DNA from 2 places in the Enterobacter sp. UPMP2060 genome. Region 2 is predicted to be linked to the other one. Evidence: predicted binding sites of a transcription regulator. Region 2 holds the regulator's gene; the other holds the start of a gene.
The links. Region 2 encodes PhoB, which activates phosphate uptake and scavenging genes when phosphate is short. Its sites were predicted from a motif close to CTGTCATAAAACTGNCNNAT; they were not measured.
Positions count from the first base shown of each region.

Region 1: a site for PhoB is predicted at 4,639-4,658, ahead of glpT (glycerol-3-phosphate transporter). Genes of this name have one in related genera too.

Region 1 covers NZ_JBSKJQ010000002.1:316,871-327,069, reverse strand. Annotated here, with positions in the region: gene nrdA (class 1a ribonucleoside-diphosphate reductase subunit alpha) at 1-568, shown strand, start outside; gene nrdB (class Ia ribonucleoside-diphosphate reductase subunit beta) at 618-1,748, shown strand; gene yfaE (class I ribonucleotide reductase maintenance protein YfaE) at 1,748-2,002, shown strand; gene glpQ (glycerophosphodiester phosphodiesterase) at 2,108-3,166, opposite strand; gene glpT (glycerol-3-phosphate transporter) at 3,178-4,530, opposite strand; gene glpA (anaerobic glycerol-3-phosphate dehydrogenase subunit A) at 4,782-6,410, shown strand; gene glpB (glycerol-3-phosphate dehydrogenase subunit GlpB) at 6,400-7,617, shown strand; gene glpC (anaerobic glycerol-3-phosphate dehydrogenase subunit GlpC) at 7,614-8,804, shown strand; gene ACWKXN_RS06980 (nicotinamide mononucleotide deamidase-related protein YfaY) at 8,838-10,037, opposite strand; gene ACWKXN_RS06975 (YfaZ family outer membrane protein) at 10,131-10,199, opposite strand, start outside.
Region 2 covers NZ_JBSKJQ010000005.1:164,426-174,624, reverse strand. Annotated here, with positions in the region: gene sbcC (exonuclease subunit SbcC) at 1-253, opposite strand, end outside; gene sbcD (exonuclease subunit SbcD) at 250-1,455, opposite strand; gene phoB (phosphate response regulator transcription factor PhoB) at 1,643-2,332, shown strand; gene phoR (phosphate regulon sensor histidine kinase PhoR) at 2,354-3,649, shown strand; gene brnQ (branched-chain amino acid transporter carrier protein BrnQ) at 4,059-5,378, shown strand; gene proY (proline-specific permease ProY) at 5,460-6,833, shown strand; gene malZ (maltodextrin glucosidase) at 6,973-8,790, shown strand; partial or broken gene ACWKXN_RS13120 (DUF2339 domain-containing protein) at 8,879-10,199, shown strand, end outside.

The DNA of each region.
Region 1 (10,199 bases), on a different contig from region 2:
CGCGAAAGGCATTCTGCCAATCGACACCTACAAGAAAGACCTGGATGCGATCGTCAGCGAACCGCTGCATCTCGACTGGGAGGGTCTGCGCGAGTCCATCAAGACCCATGGCCTGCGTAACTCAACGCTCTCTGCCCTGATGCCGTCCGAGACCTCTTCGCAGATCTCTAACGCCACCAACGGTATTGAACCGCCGCGCGGCCACGTCAGCATCAAAGCGTCGAAAGACGGCGTGCTGCGTCAGGTGGTACCGGATTACGAAACGCTGGGTAATAACTACGAGCTGCTGTGGGAAATGCCAAACAACGACGGCTACCTGCAGCTGGTGGGTATCATGCAGAAGTTTATTGACCAGTCGATCTCTGCCAATACCAACTATGACCCGACGCGCTTCCCGTCCGGCAAGGTACCGATGCAGCAGCTGCTGAAAGACCTGCTCACCGCCTACAAATTTGGCGTGAAAACGCTGTACTATCACAACACCCGTGACGGTGCGGAAGACGCGCAGGACGACATGGTACCGTCAATTCAGGACGATGGCTGCGAAAGCGGCGCATGTAAGATCTAATGAAGGGCGGGGATATCCCCGCCTTTATTTCGTAAGACAGGACACACTCATGGCATATACCACCTTTTCACAGACGAAAAACGACCAGCTCAAAGAGCCGATGTTCTTCGGCCAGCCGGTCAACGTGGCACGCTACGATCAGCAAAAATATGACATCTTCGAAAAGCTGATTGAAAAGCAACTCTCCTTCTTCTGGCGCCCGGAAGAAGTGGACGTCTCCCGCGACCGTATTGACTACCAGTCGCTGCCGGATCACGAAAAACATATCTTCATCAGCAACCTGAAGTACCAGACGCTGCTGGACTCCATTCAGGGTCGTAGCCCGAACGTGGCGCTGCTGCCGCTGATCTCCATTCCTGAGCTGGAAACCTGGGTGGAAACCTGGGCGTTTTCCGAGACGATCCACTCCCGCTCTTACACCCACATCATCCGCAACATCGTGAACGATCCGGCGGTGGTGTTTGACGATATCGTCACCAACGAGCAGATCCAGAAGCGCGCGGAAGGCATTGCCCATTACTACGACGAGCTGATCGAGATGACCAGCTACTGGCATTTGCTGGGCGAAGGTACGCACAACGTGAACGGTAAAACCATCACCGTTAACCTGCGCGCGCTGAAAAAACAGCTGTACCTGTGCCTGATGAGCGTCAACGCGCTGGAAGCGATCCGCTTCTACGTGAGCTTCGCCTGCTCCTTCGCCTTTGCAGAGCGCAAGCTGATGGAAGGCAACGCCAAAATCATTCGTCTGATCGCCCGCGATGAAGCCCTGCACCTGACCGGTACCCAGCACATGCTGAACCTGCTGCGCAGCGGTACGGACGATCCGGAGATGGCGGAAATCGCCGAAGAGTGCAAGCAGGAGTGCTACGACCTGTTCGTGCTGGCGGCTCAGCAGGAGAAAGAGTGGGCAGACTACCTGTTCCGCGACGGCTCCATGATTGGCCTGAACAAAGACATCCTGTGCCAGTACGTTGAGTACATCACCAACATCCGCATGCAGGCCGTCGGCCTTGACCTGCCGTTTCAGACACGTTCTAACCCGATTCCGTGGATCAACACCTGGCTGGTGTCCGATAACGTGCAGGTTGCGCCGCAGGAAGTGGAAGTCAGCTCTTATCTGGTCGGTCAGATTGATTCTGAAGTCAACACCGACGACCTGAGCAACTTCCAGCTCTGATGTCACGCGTCACGCTACGTCTTTCCGGCACTGAGGTACTGTGTCGGGAGGAGCACCCTTCTCTGCTGGTGGCGCTTGAGGCGCATCAGGTAGAAGTAGAGTACCAGTGTCGTTCCGGCTACTGCGGCTCCTGCCGCTGCCGTCTGGTCGCCGGCCAGGTGGACTGGCTGACCGAGCCGCTGGCCTTTATCAACGAAGGGGAAATTTTGCCCTGCTGCTGCCGGGCAAAAGGCGATATAGAGATCGAGATGTGATGTTGTCCGTATCCCCTCTCCCGGTGGGAGAGGGTTAGGGTGAGGGTATCAGGCCGCAGAGCCTGATTGTCGGGTGGCGGCTTCGCCTTACCCGACCTGCCAAACCTACTTCCGGTGAATGAATTCGACCGCTTTATCCGGGAAATCCGTAAACAGTCCGTCCACGCCCGCCTGGTTATACAACACCTCATAAAGCTGATTCACGTCCGTGGCATACGGCGGCAGCTGGTCTGCACGAACGGTATACGGATGCACCTGCATCCTGCTGGCGTGCGCCTCTTTCACCATCGCCGTCAGCTTCACGTGGCCCGGCGCTGAGCCTTCCGCCACCAGCATGTGGTAATCCGGCCCGATGCCGTCGGCGTACTGCGCAATCTGCTTCATCGCGCCCGGCTTAAACATCCAGTCGTAGCTGTAGTTCACCCACTTGCCGTCCGGCTGCTTCTCCTGGGTTTCATTCCAGTCGGTATAGGCAATCAGCTGAACCAGATTGAGGTTCATCCCCATCTTCGGCTCCAGCTCGGTTTTGATGCGCTTCAGCTCGGCGGCGTCAAAACACTGCAGGTAGACTTTGTCCTTCTTGCTGGTGTAGCCGTACTGTTTCAGCACCTCCAGCGTCTTCGCGGCAATGTCTTTGCCTTCCTGATGGTGGAACCACGGCGCTTTGATCTCCGGGTAGATGCCGATATTTTTACCGGTTGAGTGGTTCAGCCCCTGAACAAACTCAATCTCTTCCTGGAAGGTATGGATCCGGAAGTCAGATTTGCCCATCGGGAAACGTCCCGGATAGACCTGAACCTTCTTGCCGTTTTCGATCTCGAAGCCTTCGGTAAACTTCAGGGAACGGATCTCCGCCAGGGTGAAATCAATGGCGTAGTAGCGGCCATCTTTGCGCGCGCGGTCCGGGTATCGATCCGCCACGTCCGTCACGCGGTCAAGATAGTGGTCATGCAGGACGACCAGCTGGTCGTCCTTCGTCATAACCAGATCCTGCTCCAGATAATCCGCGCCCTGGGCATAGGCCATCGCTTTCGCCGGGAGCGTATGCTCCGGCAGATAGCCGCTGGCGCCGCGGTGGGCGATAACGATTTTATCCGCCGCCAGCGCCGAGCCTGTCATCAGGCCCGCAAGCAGCAGGCCGGTTGTTACGTAAGACAATTTCATCGCAATGCTCCTTATTGACGACGCGCCAGCACTTCCGCGTGGTGACGTTTCTCACCGATCATGACCACAATGAGCAGCAGTACCGCCAGCACGCTGCCGCCGATCATCACCATAAAGCCGCCGTCCCAGCCGAAGAAGTCAACGGTGTAGCCCACGATGGCGCTCGCCGCGACCGAACCGCCCAGGTAGCCGAACAGACCGGTAAAGCCTGCCGCCGTGCCTGCCGCTTTTTTCGGCGCCAGCTCCAGCGCGTGCAGACCGATCAGCATCACCGGACCGTAAATCAGGAAGCCGATGACGATCATGCAGGCCATGTCTACTGATGGGTTGCCCGGCGGGTTGAGCCAGTAAACGACGGTCGCGATGGTGACCAGGGTCATAAAGAACACGCCCGTCGCGCCGCGGTTGCCTTTAAACACCTTGTCCGACATCCAGCCGCAAAGCAGCGTGCCCGGGATCCCGGCATATTCATACAGGAAATAGGCCCAGGAGGACTTATCCAGCGCGAAGTGCTTCACCTCTTTCAGGTAGGTCGGGGACCAGTCCAGAATGCCGTAGCGCAGCAGGTAAACGAACACGTTCGCCACCGCGATGTACCACAGCAGCTTGTTCGGCAGGACGTACTTCATGAAGATCTGTTTTGCGGTCAGCTCTTCTTCGTGCTCCTTGCTGTAATCATCCGGATAGTCGTTTTTGTACTCTTCAATCGGCGGCAGGCCGCAGGACTGAGGCGTATCGCGCATCAGCGCGAAAGCGATAATCGCCACGACGATGGCGCCAAAGGCAGGCATATAGAGCGCAGCGTGCCAGTCGTTGAACCAGGCCATCCCCAGCAGGAACAGCAGCGGCGGAATACCGCCACCCACGTTATGCGCGCAGTTCCACACCGACACGATGCCGCCGCGTTCCTTCTGCGACCACCAGTGCACCATGGTGCGTCCGCACGGCGGCCATCCCATCCCCTGGAACCAGCCGCAGAGGAACAGCAGCACGAACATGACGGCGATGCTGGAGGTTGCCCACGGCACAAAGCCCATGAACAGCATGACCGCAGCCGCCAGGATCAGGCCGGCGGGCAGGAACACGCGCGGATTCGAGCGATCCGATACCGACCCCATGATGAATTTGGAAAAACCGTAGGCGATTGAGATCCCCGACAGCGCGAACCCCAGATCGCCGCGGGAGAAGCCCTGCTCCACCAGATACGGCATGGCGAGCGCGAAGTTTTTACGTACAAGGTAGTACGCCGCGTACCCGAAGAAGATCCCCAGGAAAATTTGCCAGCGCAGACGGCGGTATAGCGGATCAATTTCTGCCTCTGGCAGACGCGCCCTGTGCGGCGCAGGTTTGAAGATACTGAGCATAACAGCCTCCGTGGCCTTGAATTGAATGGGCAGGTGGCTCGCACCTGAATTCCAGAGGCGGGGATGTTAAGAAATCACGGTGATTGTTACTGTGAATCAACGCACAGATTGTTACAGAAATATGACAGAATGCGCAAAAAAGCACATGAAATCACGTTCCACTTTCGAATTTCGCGCGTTTATGTTCGAAATCAAACAAACCACACTATTGATATGGCTAAATGATAAAAAACGAACATAGAGGGTAAACAATGACCATTCACGATCCTCGCTACAGCGATGTGATAATCATTGGCGGTGGCGCAACCGGTGCCGGGATCGCACGCGACTGCGCCCTTCGCGGCTTAAGCGTTACGCTGCTGGAGCGCCACGACATCGCAACGGGCGCAACCGGGCGTAACCATGGCCTGCTGCACAGCGGCGCGCGGTATGCGGTTACTGACGGTGAATCCGCACGCGAATGTATTGCTGAAAACCAGATCCTCAAGCGTATCGCCCGCCACTGCATTGAGCCGACCGACGGCCTCTTTATTACTCTTCCCGAAGATGACCTCGCCTTTCAGGACACCTTTATTACCGCCTGCACTGCGGCGGGCATTCAGGCTGAGGCCATGGACCCGGCGCTGGCGCGGCGGCTGGAACCGTCGGTTAACCCGGCGCTTATCGGCGCGGTGAAAGTGCCTGACGGCACCGTTGACCCCTTCCGCCTGACCGCCGCCAATATGCTGGACGCCCGCGAGCATGGCGCGAACATTCTGACCGGGCACGAAGTGACCGGGCTTATCCGTGAAGGTCATCGTATCTGCGGCGTGCGGATCCTTGATACGCAATATAACGAACACAGCGAGCTGTATGCCGCCGTGGTGGTTAACGCGGCGGGGATCTGGGGGCAGCGCATCGCGGAATACGCGGACCTGTCGGTACGCATGTTCCCGGCGAAAGGCTCGCTGCTGATCCTCGACCACCGCATCAATAACCACGTGATCAACCGCTGCCGCAAACCGTCCGACGCCGATATCCTCGTCCCGGGCGACACCATTTCGTTAATCGGTACCACCTCAACCCACGTCGACTACAGCGAGATTGACTACAACCGCGTGACCGCCGAAGAGGTCGACGTCCTGCTGCGCGAAGGGGAAAAACTGGCCCCGGTGATGGCGCAGACGCGTATTCTGCGCGCCTACGCGGGCGTGCGTCCGCTGGTCGCCAGCGATAACGATCCGAGCGGGCGTAACGTCAGCCGGGGCATCGTGCTGCTCGATCACGCCGAGCGCGACGGCATGGACGGGTTTATCACCATCACCGGCGGCAAGCTGATGACCTACCGCCTGATGGCCGAGTGGGCGACCGATGCCGTCTGCCGCAAGCTGGGCAATACCGAACGGTGCGTGACGGCAGAGCAGCCACTGCCCGGCTCGCGTCAGTCCACCGAAAAAACGCTGCAAAAAATTATCTCCCTGCCCGCGCCGCTGCGCGGATCCGCTATCTACCGCCACGGCGACAGAACGCCGCAGTGGCTCGGTGAAGGACGCCTGAGCCGCAGCCTGGTATGCGAGTGCGAAGCCGTCACCGCCGGTGAGGTGCAGTATGCGGTGGAGAGCCTGACGGTCACAAGCCTGCTCGATCTTCGTCGCCGCACCCGCGTGGGAATGGGTACCTGTCAGGGCGAGCTGTGCGCCTGTCGTGCCGCCGGGCTGCTGCAGCGTTTTCACACCACTACCGCCACCCAGTCGCTCGATCAGCTCAGCGCGTTTTTAAACGAGCGATGGAAAGGCATTCAGCCTGTCGCCTGGGGCGATGCCCTGCGCGAAAGCGAATTTACCCGCTGGGTCTACCAGGGGCTTTGCGGTCTTGAGAAGGAGCAACGCGATGAAATTTGATACCGTAATCGTCGGCGGCGGGCTGGCAGGCCTGCTCTGCGGCATCAAGCTCACGAAGCAGGGGCTGCGCTGCGCCATTATCACCCGGGGCCAGAGCGCCCTGCACTTCTCGTCGGGCTCGCTGGATCTGGTGGACGAAGCGTACCGCGATAAGCTGCCGCCGGAGCACCCGTATCACCTGATTGGCGCCCAGCATATTGACCGCTTTGCGCTGGAAACCGAAGCGCTGCTGGCAGACTGCGGCGCGCGTCTGAAGGGAAGCGCCCGGCTCAATCACCAGCGCGTCACGCCGCTCGGCACCCTGCGCTCTGCCTGGCTCAGCCCGGAAGAAGTGCCCGTTGCTCCCTTCAACGCCGCGCGCGTGCGGGTCGTGGGCATTAGCGGCTTTCTGGATTTTCAGCCCCATCTCGCGGCGGCGTCACTTTGTCGCCAGGGCGTCAATGCCGAAACGGCAGAGATAGAGCTGCCTGAGCTTGATGTCCTGCGCGACAACCCGAGCGAATTTCGCGCGGTGAATATCGCCCGTTTTCTGGATAACGAGGACAAATGGCCGCTGCTGTATGACGCACTCAGACCGCTCAGCGACAGCTGTGACGCCCTGCTGATGCCCGCCTGCTTTGGTTTACGCGACAACCGGCTCTGGCGCTGGCTCTCGGATCGTCTGCCCTGCTCGCTCGGCCTGCTGCCAACTCTGCCCCCTTCCGTCCCAGGCATTCGCCTGCATACCCAGCTCCAGCGCCAGTTTGTCGCGCAGGGCGGCGTGTGGATGGCGGGTGATGAGGTGAAAAAAATCACCCTGACCGACGGCGCGGTGAGCGAAATCTGGACGCGCAACCACGACGATATTCCGCTTCGCGCGCGCTTTACGGTGCTGGCAAGCGGCAGCTTCTTCAGCAACGGGCTGCTGAGCAGCCGGGAGGGCATCCGGGAAGCCATTATGGGGCTGGATGTTCGCCAGCGTGCCTCCCGCGCGGACTGGTATCAAAGTGATTTCTTCTCGCCGCAGCCCTGGCAGCAGTTCGGCGTGATTGTCGATAACCAGCTACATCCGCAACTTTCAGGTAAGCCCGTCAGTAATCTTTTTGCCATCGGCTCGCTGCTGGGCGGGTACGATCCGATTGCCCAGGGATGCGGTGGCGGGGTCTGCGCCGTCACGGCGCTGTATGTGGCAGAGCAGATTAGCCAGCGCACGGAGGCTGAACAATGAACGACACCCGTTTTGAAAGCTGCATTAAATGCACGGTGTGTACCACCGTCTGCCCGGTGAGCGGCGTGAACCCACGCTATCCCGGACCAAAGCAGGCCGGGCCGGACGGCGAGCGTCTGCGGCTGAAGGACGGCAAGCTGTACGACGAGGCGCTGAAATACTGCATTAACTGCAAACGCTGCGAAGTCGCCTGCCCGTCGGATGTGAAAATCGGCGATATCATCCAGCGCGCCCGGGCGCGCTACAGCACGCAAAAGCCGACGCTGCGGGACGCTATTCTGAGCCATACCGATCTGATGGGCAGCGTCTCGACGCCGTTTGCCCCGCTGGTGAATGCCGCGACCTCCCTCAAACCGGTGCGTCAGCTGCTGGATGCCACGCTGAAGATAGACCATCACCGCAGCCTGCCGAAATATTCTCACGGCACCTTCCGCCGCTGGTACAAATCCGTCGCGGCGGAGCAGGCGCAGTACGCCGACCAGGTGGCTTTTTTCCACGGCTGCTATGTGAACTACAACCACCCGCAGCTGGGCAAAGATCTGCTGAAGGTGCTTAACGCCATGGGAACGGGCGTTCAGCTGCTGAACAAAGAGAAGTGCTGCGGCGTACCGCTGATCGCCAACGGGTTTACCGATAAAGCGCGCAGGCAGGCTCAGAGCAATGTCACGTCACTGCGCGAAGCGATTGTCGATAAAGGTATTCCGGTGCTGGCGACCTCGTCCACCTGTACCTTCACCCTGCGCGATGAGTACCCGCATCTGCTGGACGTGGATAATACCGGCCTGCGCGAGCACATCGAGCTGGCGACACGCTTCCTGTGGCGCAAGCTCGATAGCGGGCAGACGTTGCCGCTGGGGAAATTGCCCCTGAAAGTGGTGTATCACACGCCGTGTCATATGGAGAAAATGGGCTGGTCGCTCTATACGCTTGAGCTGCTGCGGTTAATTCCGGACCTGGAGCTGACGGTGCTGGATTCGCGCTGCTGCGGGATTGCGGGAACCTACGGCTTTAAGCGTGAAAACTACGGAACGTCACAGGCGATTGGCGCCCCGCTGTTCCGTCAGATTGAAGAGAGCGGCGCGGATATCGTGGTAACGGACTGCGAAACCTGCAGGTGGCAGATTGAGATGTCAACCAGCAAGCGCTGCGAACATCCAGTCACCCTGCTGGCGAAGGCGCTGGGCTAAACAGTGCCGGGGCGAAACGCCCCGGCACAGGTTTTACTCGATGAACAGCGACTCGACAACGTTAATCCAGCCGTGCTCGCTGGCAACCTCTTTGCCATTCAGCCAGCGGCGCAGCATGTTCAACGCCATCATGGCGCAAACCTCCTGACGCACCGCCAGGCTGTGGCGGGTAATGCTCATTTTTACCCGCAGGGCCCAGGTGCCTTCCGGCGTCGCCAGCGCGAAGTTAAGGTGTTCCTCGTCCAGCCCCCCGACAAACAGCGCCAGACCGGCAAAATGCTTCACCCTTCTCTCGGAAGCCCAGCGGGCGGTTTGCGCCAGGGACTCCTGCTGGAACGGCACCACTTCGCTGGCCAGCAGCGGCGCGTTGACGCGCGACAGCTGCAGCGCCAGCAGGCCACCGGTGAACTGCTCGCTTAAGGTCACGCTCAGCTGACGCGACTGCAGATGCGTCGCAATCTGCGCGGGCAGCCCTTCCGTCCCTTCAAAGATCAGGCTTTCGCCCGCCACGCGCTGCACCTCGGGCCACAGGGCCAGCATCGCCTGTTTCTGTTCGGCCGGACCTGTCAGCTTAAGCTCAATGATCGGCATGGAGGAGCGGTAGCCCATGGAGACGCCCGGCGGCAGCGGGAGAGGGTCAAGGCTCTGGGCCAGATCGCTTTCCGAGCGGCCAAAGGTGGCCAGACGCAGGCACAGCGGCGGTTCAGGCAGGGTAAAACGATCGCGAAGGCGCGGCAGGATCTGCTGCTCGACCATCACTTTAAATTCTGAGGGCACGCCCGGCGTGAAGAACATCAGGCAGCGGTTCAGCTGCATGGCAAACCCGCACGCGGTACCCACCGGGTTATCGACCAGCTCGGCGCTGGCGGGAATTTCAGCCTGTTTGCGGTTGCTGGGGGCCATGACGCGGCCACGTTCAGAGAAAAAGCGCTCCATCTGCGAAAGCCACGCCTCGTGCAGCACCAGCCCTTCGCCTTTTGCGGTCGCGGCGGCCAGCGCGCTGAGATCGTCACCGGTGGGGCCGAGTCCGCCATTCACAATCAGCACGTCGCAGTGTTCGCTGCGCTCGCGCAGAATAGCGACCAGCGACTCAAGATTGTCGCCCACCGTATTGCGGCGCGTTAACGGTAATCCTTGCTCAAAGAAAAGATCGGCAAGCCAGGCGGCATTGGTATCAATAATTTGTCCATGCAGCACTTCGTCGCCGGTGGATAACATCTCCACGTTAATCATTATGTTCTCCCGCTTATTTGGTCAAAACACTATAGCGCAAACGCGGGGTGGAGAAGAGAGAAACTGGCGCGACAGAACGCCGCGCCGGAGTGATTAGAAGCCTGCGCTGACGCCCACGTACGGGCCGTCGGCCAGCGCGTTGTCGCGGTTGCCGTCTTTGCC
Region 2 (10,199 bases):
ACTCCACTTCTGCCAGGCACTCGGCGGTGTCGCGCGTCATCAGGTCGTTTTGCGCCTGAGAGACCTTCTGCAGGCGCGGCGTTTCGTGATAAAGCGCCAGGCAGATGGCGTCGAGCAAGGTGGTTTTACCTGCCCCGGTCGCGCCGGTAATGGCAAACAGACCGTTGCTGGCAAACGGCTCCGCGGTAAAGTCAATTTTCCACTCGCCCTTGAGGGAGTTGAGATTTTTCAGGCGCAGGCTCAAAATTTTCATGCGTTTTCTTCCTCATCATTGAGCGCATGCAGGGTATGGCTGAACAGTTCGCTGAGTCTTGCGCGCTTCGCGTCGTCAATTTCCTCCTGCGAGAGCCTGCGTTCAAACACCTCTTCAACCCGAAGCTCACTGAGCGTTTCACGTTGAGCGCTTAACAGAATTTTCTCGCGCTGCTCGCGGCTGCGGCGTACCAGTAAGACTTCGACGGGTAAATCTTCCGTCAGCGCCTGAATTTTACGCTGCATATCGTGCAGGTAGTCGTCGGTGGTGATTTCGATATCCAGCCAGACGGGCGGGTTAAGCGCTGTTCCGCGCCACTGCTCAAGCTGGGCGGTAATGGCGGCAAGATCGCCCTTTAGCACCGCCAGCGGCTGGGTGACCGGGACCTCCAGCGTCTCGACGGCGTGAAGTTTTCCGTCGGAAAAGCTCACCAGATGGACGGATTTGGCCTTGCCCGTTTCGTCAAAGCTGAGCGAAATTGGCGAGCCGCAGTAGCGGATGTGCTCGCTGCCGCCGACGATCTGCGCCCGGTGAATATGTCCGAGCGCAATGTAGTCGGCTGGCGGGAAGTTCTGCGCCGGAAAGGCATCCAGCGTGCCGATATAGATGTCGCGTACGGCGTCACTTTTACTGGCCCCGACGGTGGTGAGATGCCCGGTCGCAATCACCGGAATCGGCTGGTCGCCGCGCAGGGCGCAGGCATCGGCGTGCTGCTGGTGATAATAGTCGGTGATGGCCTGCAGGAGATGCTGCTGTTTTTCCGCGCCCGACAGTCCCGCCTGACTTTGCACGATGTCCCGCGGACGCAAAAAGGGAATGGGGCACAGCACCGCCCCCGGCGTGCCGTCGCGTTTTTTCAGGATCTGCGGGGCGTGCCCGGCGCTGGCGACGACGGTGGTATTGAGAAATGCCAGGATGTCGCGGGATTCATTGAGCGTCGCGACGGAATCATGGTTACCGGCGACAATCACCAGATGACAGCCGGTTTGCTGCAAATTCACCACGAAGCGGTTGTACAGTTCACGCGCATAGCTGGGGGGCGAGCCGGTATCAAAGATGTCACCCGCCACAATAATCGCGTCCACCTCGTGCGTCCGGGCCGTTTCCAGCAGCCAGTTCAGGAAAGCTTCATGTTCAGCCGCACGGCTTTTGCTGTAAAAATTTTGACCCAGATGCCAGTCCGAGGTGTGAAGTATGCGCATAGCTGATCCGTGGCAAAAAAGAGAAAGCAGGATTATAAACGTTCAGAGACGGGAAAATAACCGCTGTAATAAAACAACGGTTTGCCCGTTATCGTGGTACTGTTTTTCATAAATCTGTCATAAATCTGACGCATAATGGCGCCGAATTACAAACTTGTAACTTAAATAAGATAAGACAGGGCAAAGTATGGCGAGACGTATTCTGGTCGTAGAAGATGAAGCTCCAATTCGTGAAATGGTGTGCTTCGTGCTCGAGCAAAACGGCTTCCAGCCGGTTGAAGCGGAAGATTATGACAGCGCAGTGAACCAGCTGAATGAACCCTGGCCCGATCTGATTCTGCTGGACTGGATGTTGCCCGGCGGCTCCGGACTGCAGTTTATCAAACACCTGAAGCGCGAGGCGCTGACCCGCGACATCCCGGTTGTGATGCTCACGGCGCGCGGAGAAGAAGAGGATCGCGTTCGCGGTCTGGAAACCGGCGCGGACGATTACATTACTAAACCGTTCTCCCCAAAAGAGCTGGTTGCCCGCATTAAAGCCGTGATGCGCCGTATTTCGCCGATGGCGGTGGAAGAGGTGATAGAGATGCAGGGGCTGAGCCTTGACCCCACCTCACACCGCGTCATGACCGGTGAAAATCCCCTCGACATGGGGCCTACCGAATTTAAACTCCTGCACTTCTTTATGACCCACCCGGAACGCGTTTACAGCCGCGAGCAGTTGCTGAATAACGTCTGGGGAACTAACGTGTATGTCGAAGACCGGACGGTTGACGTACATATTCGCCGCCTGCGAAAAGCACTGGAACTGAGCGGCCACGATCGCATGGTGCAGACGGTCCGCGGCACGGGTTATCGTTTTTCTACCCGTTTCTGAACAATGACAGGAGTGTGACGCGTGCTGGAACGTCTGTCATGGAAAAGGCTCGTCTTTGAACTGATCTTATGCTGTATTCCGGCCTTCCTTCTGGGGGCCTTTCTTGGACACCTGCCGTGGTTTCTGCTGGCGTCGGTCACCGGGCTGCTGATCTGGCATTTCTGGAACCTGCTGCGCCTCTCCTGGTGGCTGTGGGTTGACCGAAGTATGACGCCGCCGCCGGGAAGCGGCAGCTGGGAGCCGCTGCTGTACGGACTGCATCAGATGCAGATGCGTAATAAAAAGCGTCGCCGCGAGCTGGGAAGCCTGATTAAGCGTTTTCGCAGCGGTGCAGAGTCGCTGCCGGATGCCGTTATTCTGACGACCGAAGAAGGGACGATCTTCTGGTGTAACGGCCTTGCGCAACAGCTGCTGGGCCTGCGCTGGCCCGATGATAATGGTCAGAATATCCTCAACCTTCTGCGTTATCCCGAATTTACGCTGTATCTGAAAAAGCGTGATTTTACCCGCCCGCACAATCTGAAGCTCAATAATGGTCGCCATCTGGAAATCCGCGTGATGCCCTACAGCGATAAGCAGTGGCTGATGGTGGCGCGCGATGTCACCCAGATGCACCAGCTGGAAGGGGCGCGTCGCAACTTCTTCGCCAACGTCAGTCACGAACTGCGTACCCCGCTGACCGTGCTTCAGGGCTACCTGGAGATGATGCAGGAGCAAACGCTTGAAGGCGCGCCGCGTGAAAAAGCGCTGCACACCATGCGCGAGCAAACGCACCGGATGGAAGGGCTGGTGAAGCAGCTGCTGACGCTCTCGAAGATTGAAGCGGCGCCAACGCTCGCGCTAAATGAGACCATTGATGTCCCGATGATGCTGCGGGTCGTTGAGCGTGAAGCGCAGACGCTAAGCCACAAAAAGCATCACCTGACCTTTGAGGTCGACAATACGCTGAAGGTGCTGGGCAGCGAAGATGAACTGCGGAGCGCCATTTCCAACCTGGTGTATAACGCGGTGAATCATACGCCGGAGGGGACGAATATCGTGGTGCGCTGGCACCATGCCCCAACGGGGGCTGAGTTTAGCGTGGAAGACAACGGGCCGGGGATCGCGCCTGAGCATATTCCGCGTCTGACCGAGCGCTTTTACCGTGTGGATAAAGCGCGATCCCGGCAAACAGGCGGAAGCGGCCTGGGGCTGGCAATTGTGAAACACGCGGTGAATCACCATGAAAGCCGTCTCGATATTCATAGTACGCTGGGTAAAGGAACCCGCTTCAGTTTCGTTATTCCGGAACGATTAATTGCCAAAAAGATCGCCTGACGGCAGGCGTGTCATTTTACCTTTCCACGGGTCAGCGTCTGCTGGCCCGTTTGCTTTGCAGTCAAGCGAAACGCGGATGAATTTTATACGGCTGACTGTTTTTTGTTCGCATGATTAGCCATGGGTTTTTCTTATAAATAGCGTATTATTCTGACGTGTATTTTCATGCTGGCATATTGTTCTGGTTTTACGATCCCACCTTGCCTTTAAACGTTATAAGCGTTTAAATTGCGCCCCAGATACTGTCAGACCGACTGTATTTGCGTGGTAAATCGAAAAACTATTCTTCTCCACGCCAGGACGGGAGCATTTCCCGCTGAAATTGAGCAAATTTTCGGCTGTATCGTCCCGTCAGGGATATCGAAAATCTCAATGTTTTCAACACCACATCCACAGGCAGTAAGGTTTTATGACCCATCACTTAAAATCGCGTGACATCATCGCGCTGGGCTTTATGACATTTGCGCTGTTCGTTGGCGCAGGCAACATCATTTTCCCTCCAATGGTTGGCTTACAGGCGGGTGAACACGTCTGGACCGCCGCGTTTGGTTTCCTGATTACTGCCGTGGGTCTGCCGGTTCTGACCGTCGTCGCGCTGGCGAAAGTCGGCGGCGGTGTGGATAGCCTCAGCACCCCGATTGGCAAAGTGGCGGGCGTTCTGCTGGCAACCGTCTGCTATCTGGCCGTTGGCCCGCTGTTTGCGACCCCGCGTACGGCGACCGTGTCCTTCGAAGTGGGTATTGCTCCCCTGACCGGCGACGGTGCGATGCCGCTGTTTATCTACAGCCTGATCTACTTCGCAATCGTGATTCTGGTTTCCCTCTATCCGGGAAAACTGCTGGATACCGTGGGTAACTTCCTGGCTCCGCTGAAAATTGTGGCGCTGATTGTTCTGGCGGTTGCGGCCATCGTCTGGCCAGCGGGCCCGATTAGCGACGCGATGGACGCCTATAAAAATGCCGCGTTCTCTAACGGCTTTGTGAACGGCTACCTGACGATGGATACGCTGGGCGCGATGGTGTTTGGTATCGTTATCGTTAACGCCGCGCGTTCCCGCGGTGTGACCGAAGCGCGTCTGCTGACCCGCTATACCATCTGGGCTGGCCTGATGGCCGGCGTGGGGTTGACGCTGCTTTATCTGGCGCTGTTCCGTCTGGGCTCCGACAGCGCCATGCTGGTCGATCAGAACGCCAACGGTGCGGCTATCCTGCACGCCTACGTTCAGCACACCTTCGGCGGTGCGGGCAGTATGCTGCTGGCAGCGCTCATCTTCCTTGCCTGTCTGGTGACGGCGGTTGGCCTGACCTGCGCCTGCGCAGAGTTCTTTGCACAGTATCTGCCGCTCTCTTACCGCACCCTGGTGTTTATCCTCGGTATCTTCTCCATGGCGGTGTCCAACCTCGGTCTGAGCCACCTGATTCAGGTCTCTATTCCGGTGCTGACGGCGATTTACCCGCCGTGTATCGTGCTGGTGGTGCTGAGCTTTACTCGCCCGTGGTGGAACAACTCTTCACGAATTATTGCGCCAGCCATGTTTATCAGCCTGATTTTTGGTATCCTTGACGGGATTAAAGCATCAGCTTTCGCGCACATACTGCCGGCATGGACACAGCGTCTGCCGCTGTCCGAGCAGGGTCTGGCCTGGCTGATGCCTACCGTTGTTGCACTGATTCTGGCGATTATCTGGGACCGTGCTGCAGGGCGTCAGGTCGCATCGAACGCTCATTAATCAACGGCAACAAACTGTTTAACCACGGGGCTTAAGGCCCCGTGGTTTTTTGTTTTTTTCGTGTTGAATGGCAAGATTTAAATGGAAAGCACTAACAAACTTAAACGTGGATTGAGCACGCGCCACATCCGCTTTATGGCGCTGGGCTCTGCTATCGGCACCGGTCTTTTTTATGGCTCGGCAGATGCCATCAAAATGGCCGGTCCCAGCGTTCTGCTGGCGTACATCATCGGCGGCGTGGCGGCGTATATCATCATGCGCGCCCTCGGCGAAATGTCGGTTCACAACCCGTCCGCCAGCTCCTTCTCCCGATACGCGCAGGAAAACCTCGGCCCGCTGGCCGGGTTTATCACCGGCTGGACCTACTGCTTTGAAATCCTGATTGTGGCGATTGCCGACGTGACGGCGTTTGGCATCTATATGGGCGTCTGGTTCCCGGCGGTGCCGCACTGGATTTGGGTGCTGAGCGTGGTGCTGATCATTTGCGCCGTCAACCTGATGAGCGTGAAGGTGTTCGGCGAGCTGGAGTTCTGGTTCTCCTTCTTCAAGGTCGCCACCATCATCATCATGATCGTGGCCGGTTTCGGCATCATCATCTGGGGGATCGGCAACGGCGGGCAGCCGACTGGTATTCACAACCTCTGGAGTAACGGTGGCTTCTTCAGTAACGGCTGGCTCGGGATGGTTATGTCGCTGCAGATGGTGATGTTCGCCTACGGCGGCATCGAGATTATCGGTATCACCGCCGGGGAAGCGAAAGATCCGGAGAAATCCATTCCGCGCGCCATCAACTCGGTGCCGATGCGTATTCTGGTGTTCTACGTGGGTACGCTGTTCGTGATTATGTCCATCTACCCGTGGAATCAGGTCGGCACCAACGGTAGCCCGTTTGTTCTGACCTTCCAGCATATGGGAATTGCCTTTGCGGCCAGCATTCTGAACTTTGTGGTGCTCACCGCGTCGCTCTCCGCGATTAACAGTGACGTCTTTGGCGTGGGCCGTATGCTGCACGGCATGGCGGAGCAGGGCAATGCGCCGAAGGTGTTCGCCAAAACCTCACGCCGCGGCACGCCGTGGGTAACCGTTGTGGTGATGACCGTAGCGCTGCTGTTCTCGGTTTACCTGAACTACATCATGCCGGAGAACGTCTTCCTGGTGATCGCATCGCTGGCGACCTTCGCGACGGTGTGGGTGTGGATTATGATCCTGCTGTCGCAGATTGCGTTCCGCCGTCGTCTGTCGCCGGATGAGGCGAAAGCGCTGAAGTTCAAAGTACCGGGCGGCGTTGCGACGACCGTCGTCGGGCTGATCTTCCTGGTGTTTATCATTGCCCTGATTGGCTACCATCCGGATACCCGCATTTCCCTGTACGTGGGCTGCGCGTGGATCGTCCTGCTGCTGGTGGGGTGGGTGTTTAAATGCCGCCGTGACCGTCAGCTGGCGGAAGCGCAGTAATATCCTTTTCCCCTCTCCCCTTGGGAGAGGGAATTTTGCCTCATCCTCCTTTCTCCTCCCCCAATAATCCCGAACGTGATGAGCTATCCTTAACCACCCTGTGGCAAGGTGACGTCAATTTCATCAGAGGGGATTCGTGATGTTAAACGCCTGGCACCTTCCGGTTGCCCCATTTGTTAAGCAAAACAAAGACAACCTTGTGATTACGCTCTGGCTGGCGGGGGAAAATCAGCCTGAACGCGTGACGCTCCGCGCCGAAATAGATAACGAAGAGACCGGCCTGAAAATGCACAAGCTGCGCAGCCAGCCGCAGCCGGGGATCACGGCGTGGCGGGCGAATATCGACCTGAATAGCGGGCAGCCGCGCCGCCGTTACAGCTTTAAGCTTTTGTGGAATAACCGCCAGCTGTGGTTTACCCCGCAGGGGTTTAGCCGTTTCCCGCCCGCACGGCTGGAGCAGTTTGCGGTCGATTACCCGGATAACGGCCCGCAGTGGGTTAACGATCAGGTGTTTTACCAGATTTTCCCGGACCGTTTTGCGCGCAGCGAAAAACGCACCGCCGACCAGGATAAGATCTATCACCACCATGCGGCGGGCCACGACATTATCCTGAAAGCGTGGGACGAGCCGTTAACCGCGCAGGCGGGTGGATCCACTTTTTACGGCGGCGATCTCGACGGCATCAGCGAAAAGCTGCCGTACCTGAAAAAGCTCGGCGTGACGGCGCTGTATCTCAACCCGGTGTTTAAAGCCCCGAGCGTGCATAAATACGATACCGAAGATTATCGCCACGTTGACGCGCAGTTTGGCGGTGACGAGGCGCTGCTGCGCCTGCGCAAGAACACCCAAAACGAAGGCATGCGCCTGATTCTGGACGGCGTGTTCAACCACAGCGGAGATTCCCACGCCTGGTTTGACCGCCATAATCAGTCGATGGGCGGGGCATGTCATAACCCGGACTCGCCGCAGCGCGACTGGTACAGCTTTAACGAGGAGGGCCGCGCGCTGGACTGGCTGGGTTACGCCAGCCTGCCGAAGCTGGATTTCCAGTCGCCAACGCTCGTGAATGAAATCTACGGCGGCGAAGACAGCATCGTCCGTCACTGGCTGAAGGCGCCGTGGAATATGGACGGCTGGCGCCTGGACGTGGTGCATATGCTCGGTGAAGCCGGCGGAGCGCGGAATAACCTTCAGCACGTCGCCGGGATTACGCGCTCGGCGAAAGCGGCCCAGCCGGAGGCGTTCGTTTTTGGCGAACACTTTGGCGACGCGCGCCAGTGGCTGCAGAACGATGCGGAAGATGCGGCGATGAACTATCGCGGCTTTACCTTCCCGCTGTGGGGATTCCTCGCTAACACCGACATCTCCTACGATCCGAATCATATCGACGCTGAAACCTGCATGGCGTGGATGGAGAACTATCGCGCCGGTCTGTCCCATCAGCAGCAGCTGCGGATGTTCAACCAGCTCGATAGTCACGATACCGCCCGCTTTAAATCCCTGCTCGGCAAGGATGTGGCGCGTCTGCCGCTGGCGGTGATCTGGCTCTTCACCTGGCCGGGCGTGCCGTGCATCTATTATGGAGACGAAGTGGGGCTGGACGGCAACAACGATCCGTTCTGCCGTAAAACCTTCCCGTGGGAGCCAGAGAAGCAGGACAAGGTGCTGTTCAGCCTGTATCAGCGGCTGGCGAAGCTGCGTAAGCAGAGTCTTGCCCTGCGCTACGGCGGCTGTCAGGTAGTCTATGCGCACGATAACGTGGTGGTGTTTGCTCGCGTCTACAATCAGCAGCGCGTGCTGGTCGCCGTTAACCGGGGCGAGGCCTGCGAAGTGGTGCTGGATGATTCACCGCTGCTAAAGGTGGCTGCGTGGAAGAATAAAGAGGGCAAGGCGACGATACAGGACGGCGTGCTGGCGCTGCCTGCGGTATCCGCGACGATCTGGTTCGGCAGTTAAGACCTGTTAATGTTTCCACCTTTTAAGATGGCGCAAATGCAACTATTTGTGTCAATCTTAACGGATCGTTTACGGTGAAGGTGGAAACATGGACGAGCTTTACATCCTTGGCTGTTTGTTCCTGGTTTTTGCGCTGGTGGTTGCGCCCGTGCTTGCGGTTATTGGCTTTAATCGAAGTACGGCGGCGCGACAGGAGATCGCCCGGCTACGCCAGCGCATTGAGGCGCTTGAGCAGCGCGGCGCGAATGAAATAGCGCCAGAGCCGGCGCAGGCCACCGCGCCAGTGGCTGTGACCGCGCCGGTGGTTGAGGATGCTTCCGCGCCTGTCGACCCCTGGCGTTCCGATACTCCCGCAGCCGTGGCAGAACCCGCTCCGGCCCCGACGCCTGCGGCAAAACAGCCTTCTGCCTTTGGCGGTATCCTGACGTCGCTGGCGCGCTGGTTTATGCAGGGTAATCCGCTGGCGAAGCTTGGGATCCTGCTGCTTTTCCTCGGTCTTTCATTCCTGTTGCGCTATACCGTTGAACATTCCCTGTTCCCACTTGAGCTGCGCCTCGTGGCAACGGCGCTGTTTGCCATCGTTCTGCTGGCGGTGGGGTGGCGGCTGCGGCATAAGCAGCGTGTCTATGCGCTGATCCTCCAGGGCGGGGCGACCGGCGTGCTCTACCTGACGGTGTTTGGCGCATTCCGGCTCTGGCAAATGCTGCCGATGACGCTGGCCTTTGCGCTTCTGGTGGTGATTTGCGCCGCGAGCGTTGGGCTGGCGGTGCTGCAGAAGGCGCTGAGCCTGGCCATGCTGGCGAGCCTCGGCGGGTATCTTGCGCCGCTGCTGTTGTCCACCGGGGGCGGCAGCTTTGTGGCGCTGTTCTCATTCTATCTCCTGCTTTCCATCGGGATTCTCGCTATCAGCATCTGGCAGCACTGGCGCGAGCTGAACCTGCTCGGGCTGCTGTTTACGTTCGGCGTGGGCGGCCTGTGGGGGCTGAATGACTACCAGCCTGAAGACTATTGGATCTGCCAGCTGTTCCTGATTGCCAATGCGCTGATATTCGGCGTCCTGAGCGTGGCGCTGTCGCTGCGGGCGCAGGAGAAAGGGAAGCAGATTATCGACGGCGTGTTGCTGTTTGCCCCGCCGCTGATCGGTTTCGGGATGCAGTACGGCATGACCCGGCACTGGGAGTATGGACCGGCCCTGAGCGCGCTGGGCTACGGCGCATTTTATCTTACCCTCGCGTTCCTTGCGCTGCGGCGCTATCCCTCCATCGGACGACCGCTGGTCATGGCGGCGCTGGCCATCGGCGGCGGATTTGCCACGCTCGCCATTCCGCTGGCGCTGTCGGCGCGCTGGACGGCGATGGCCTGGGCGCTGGAAGGGCTGGGTATCCTCTGGCTGGGCGTACAGCAGAACC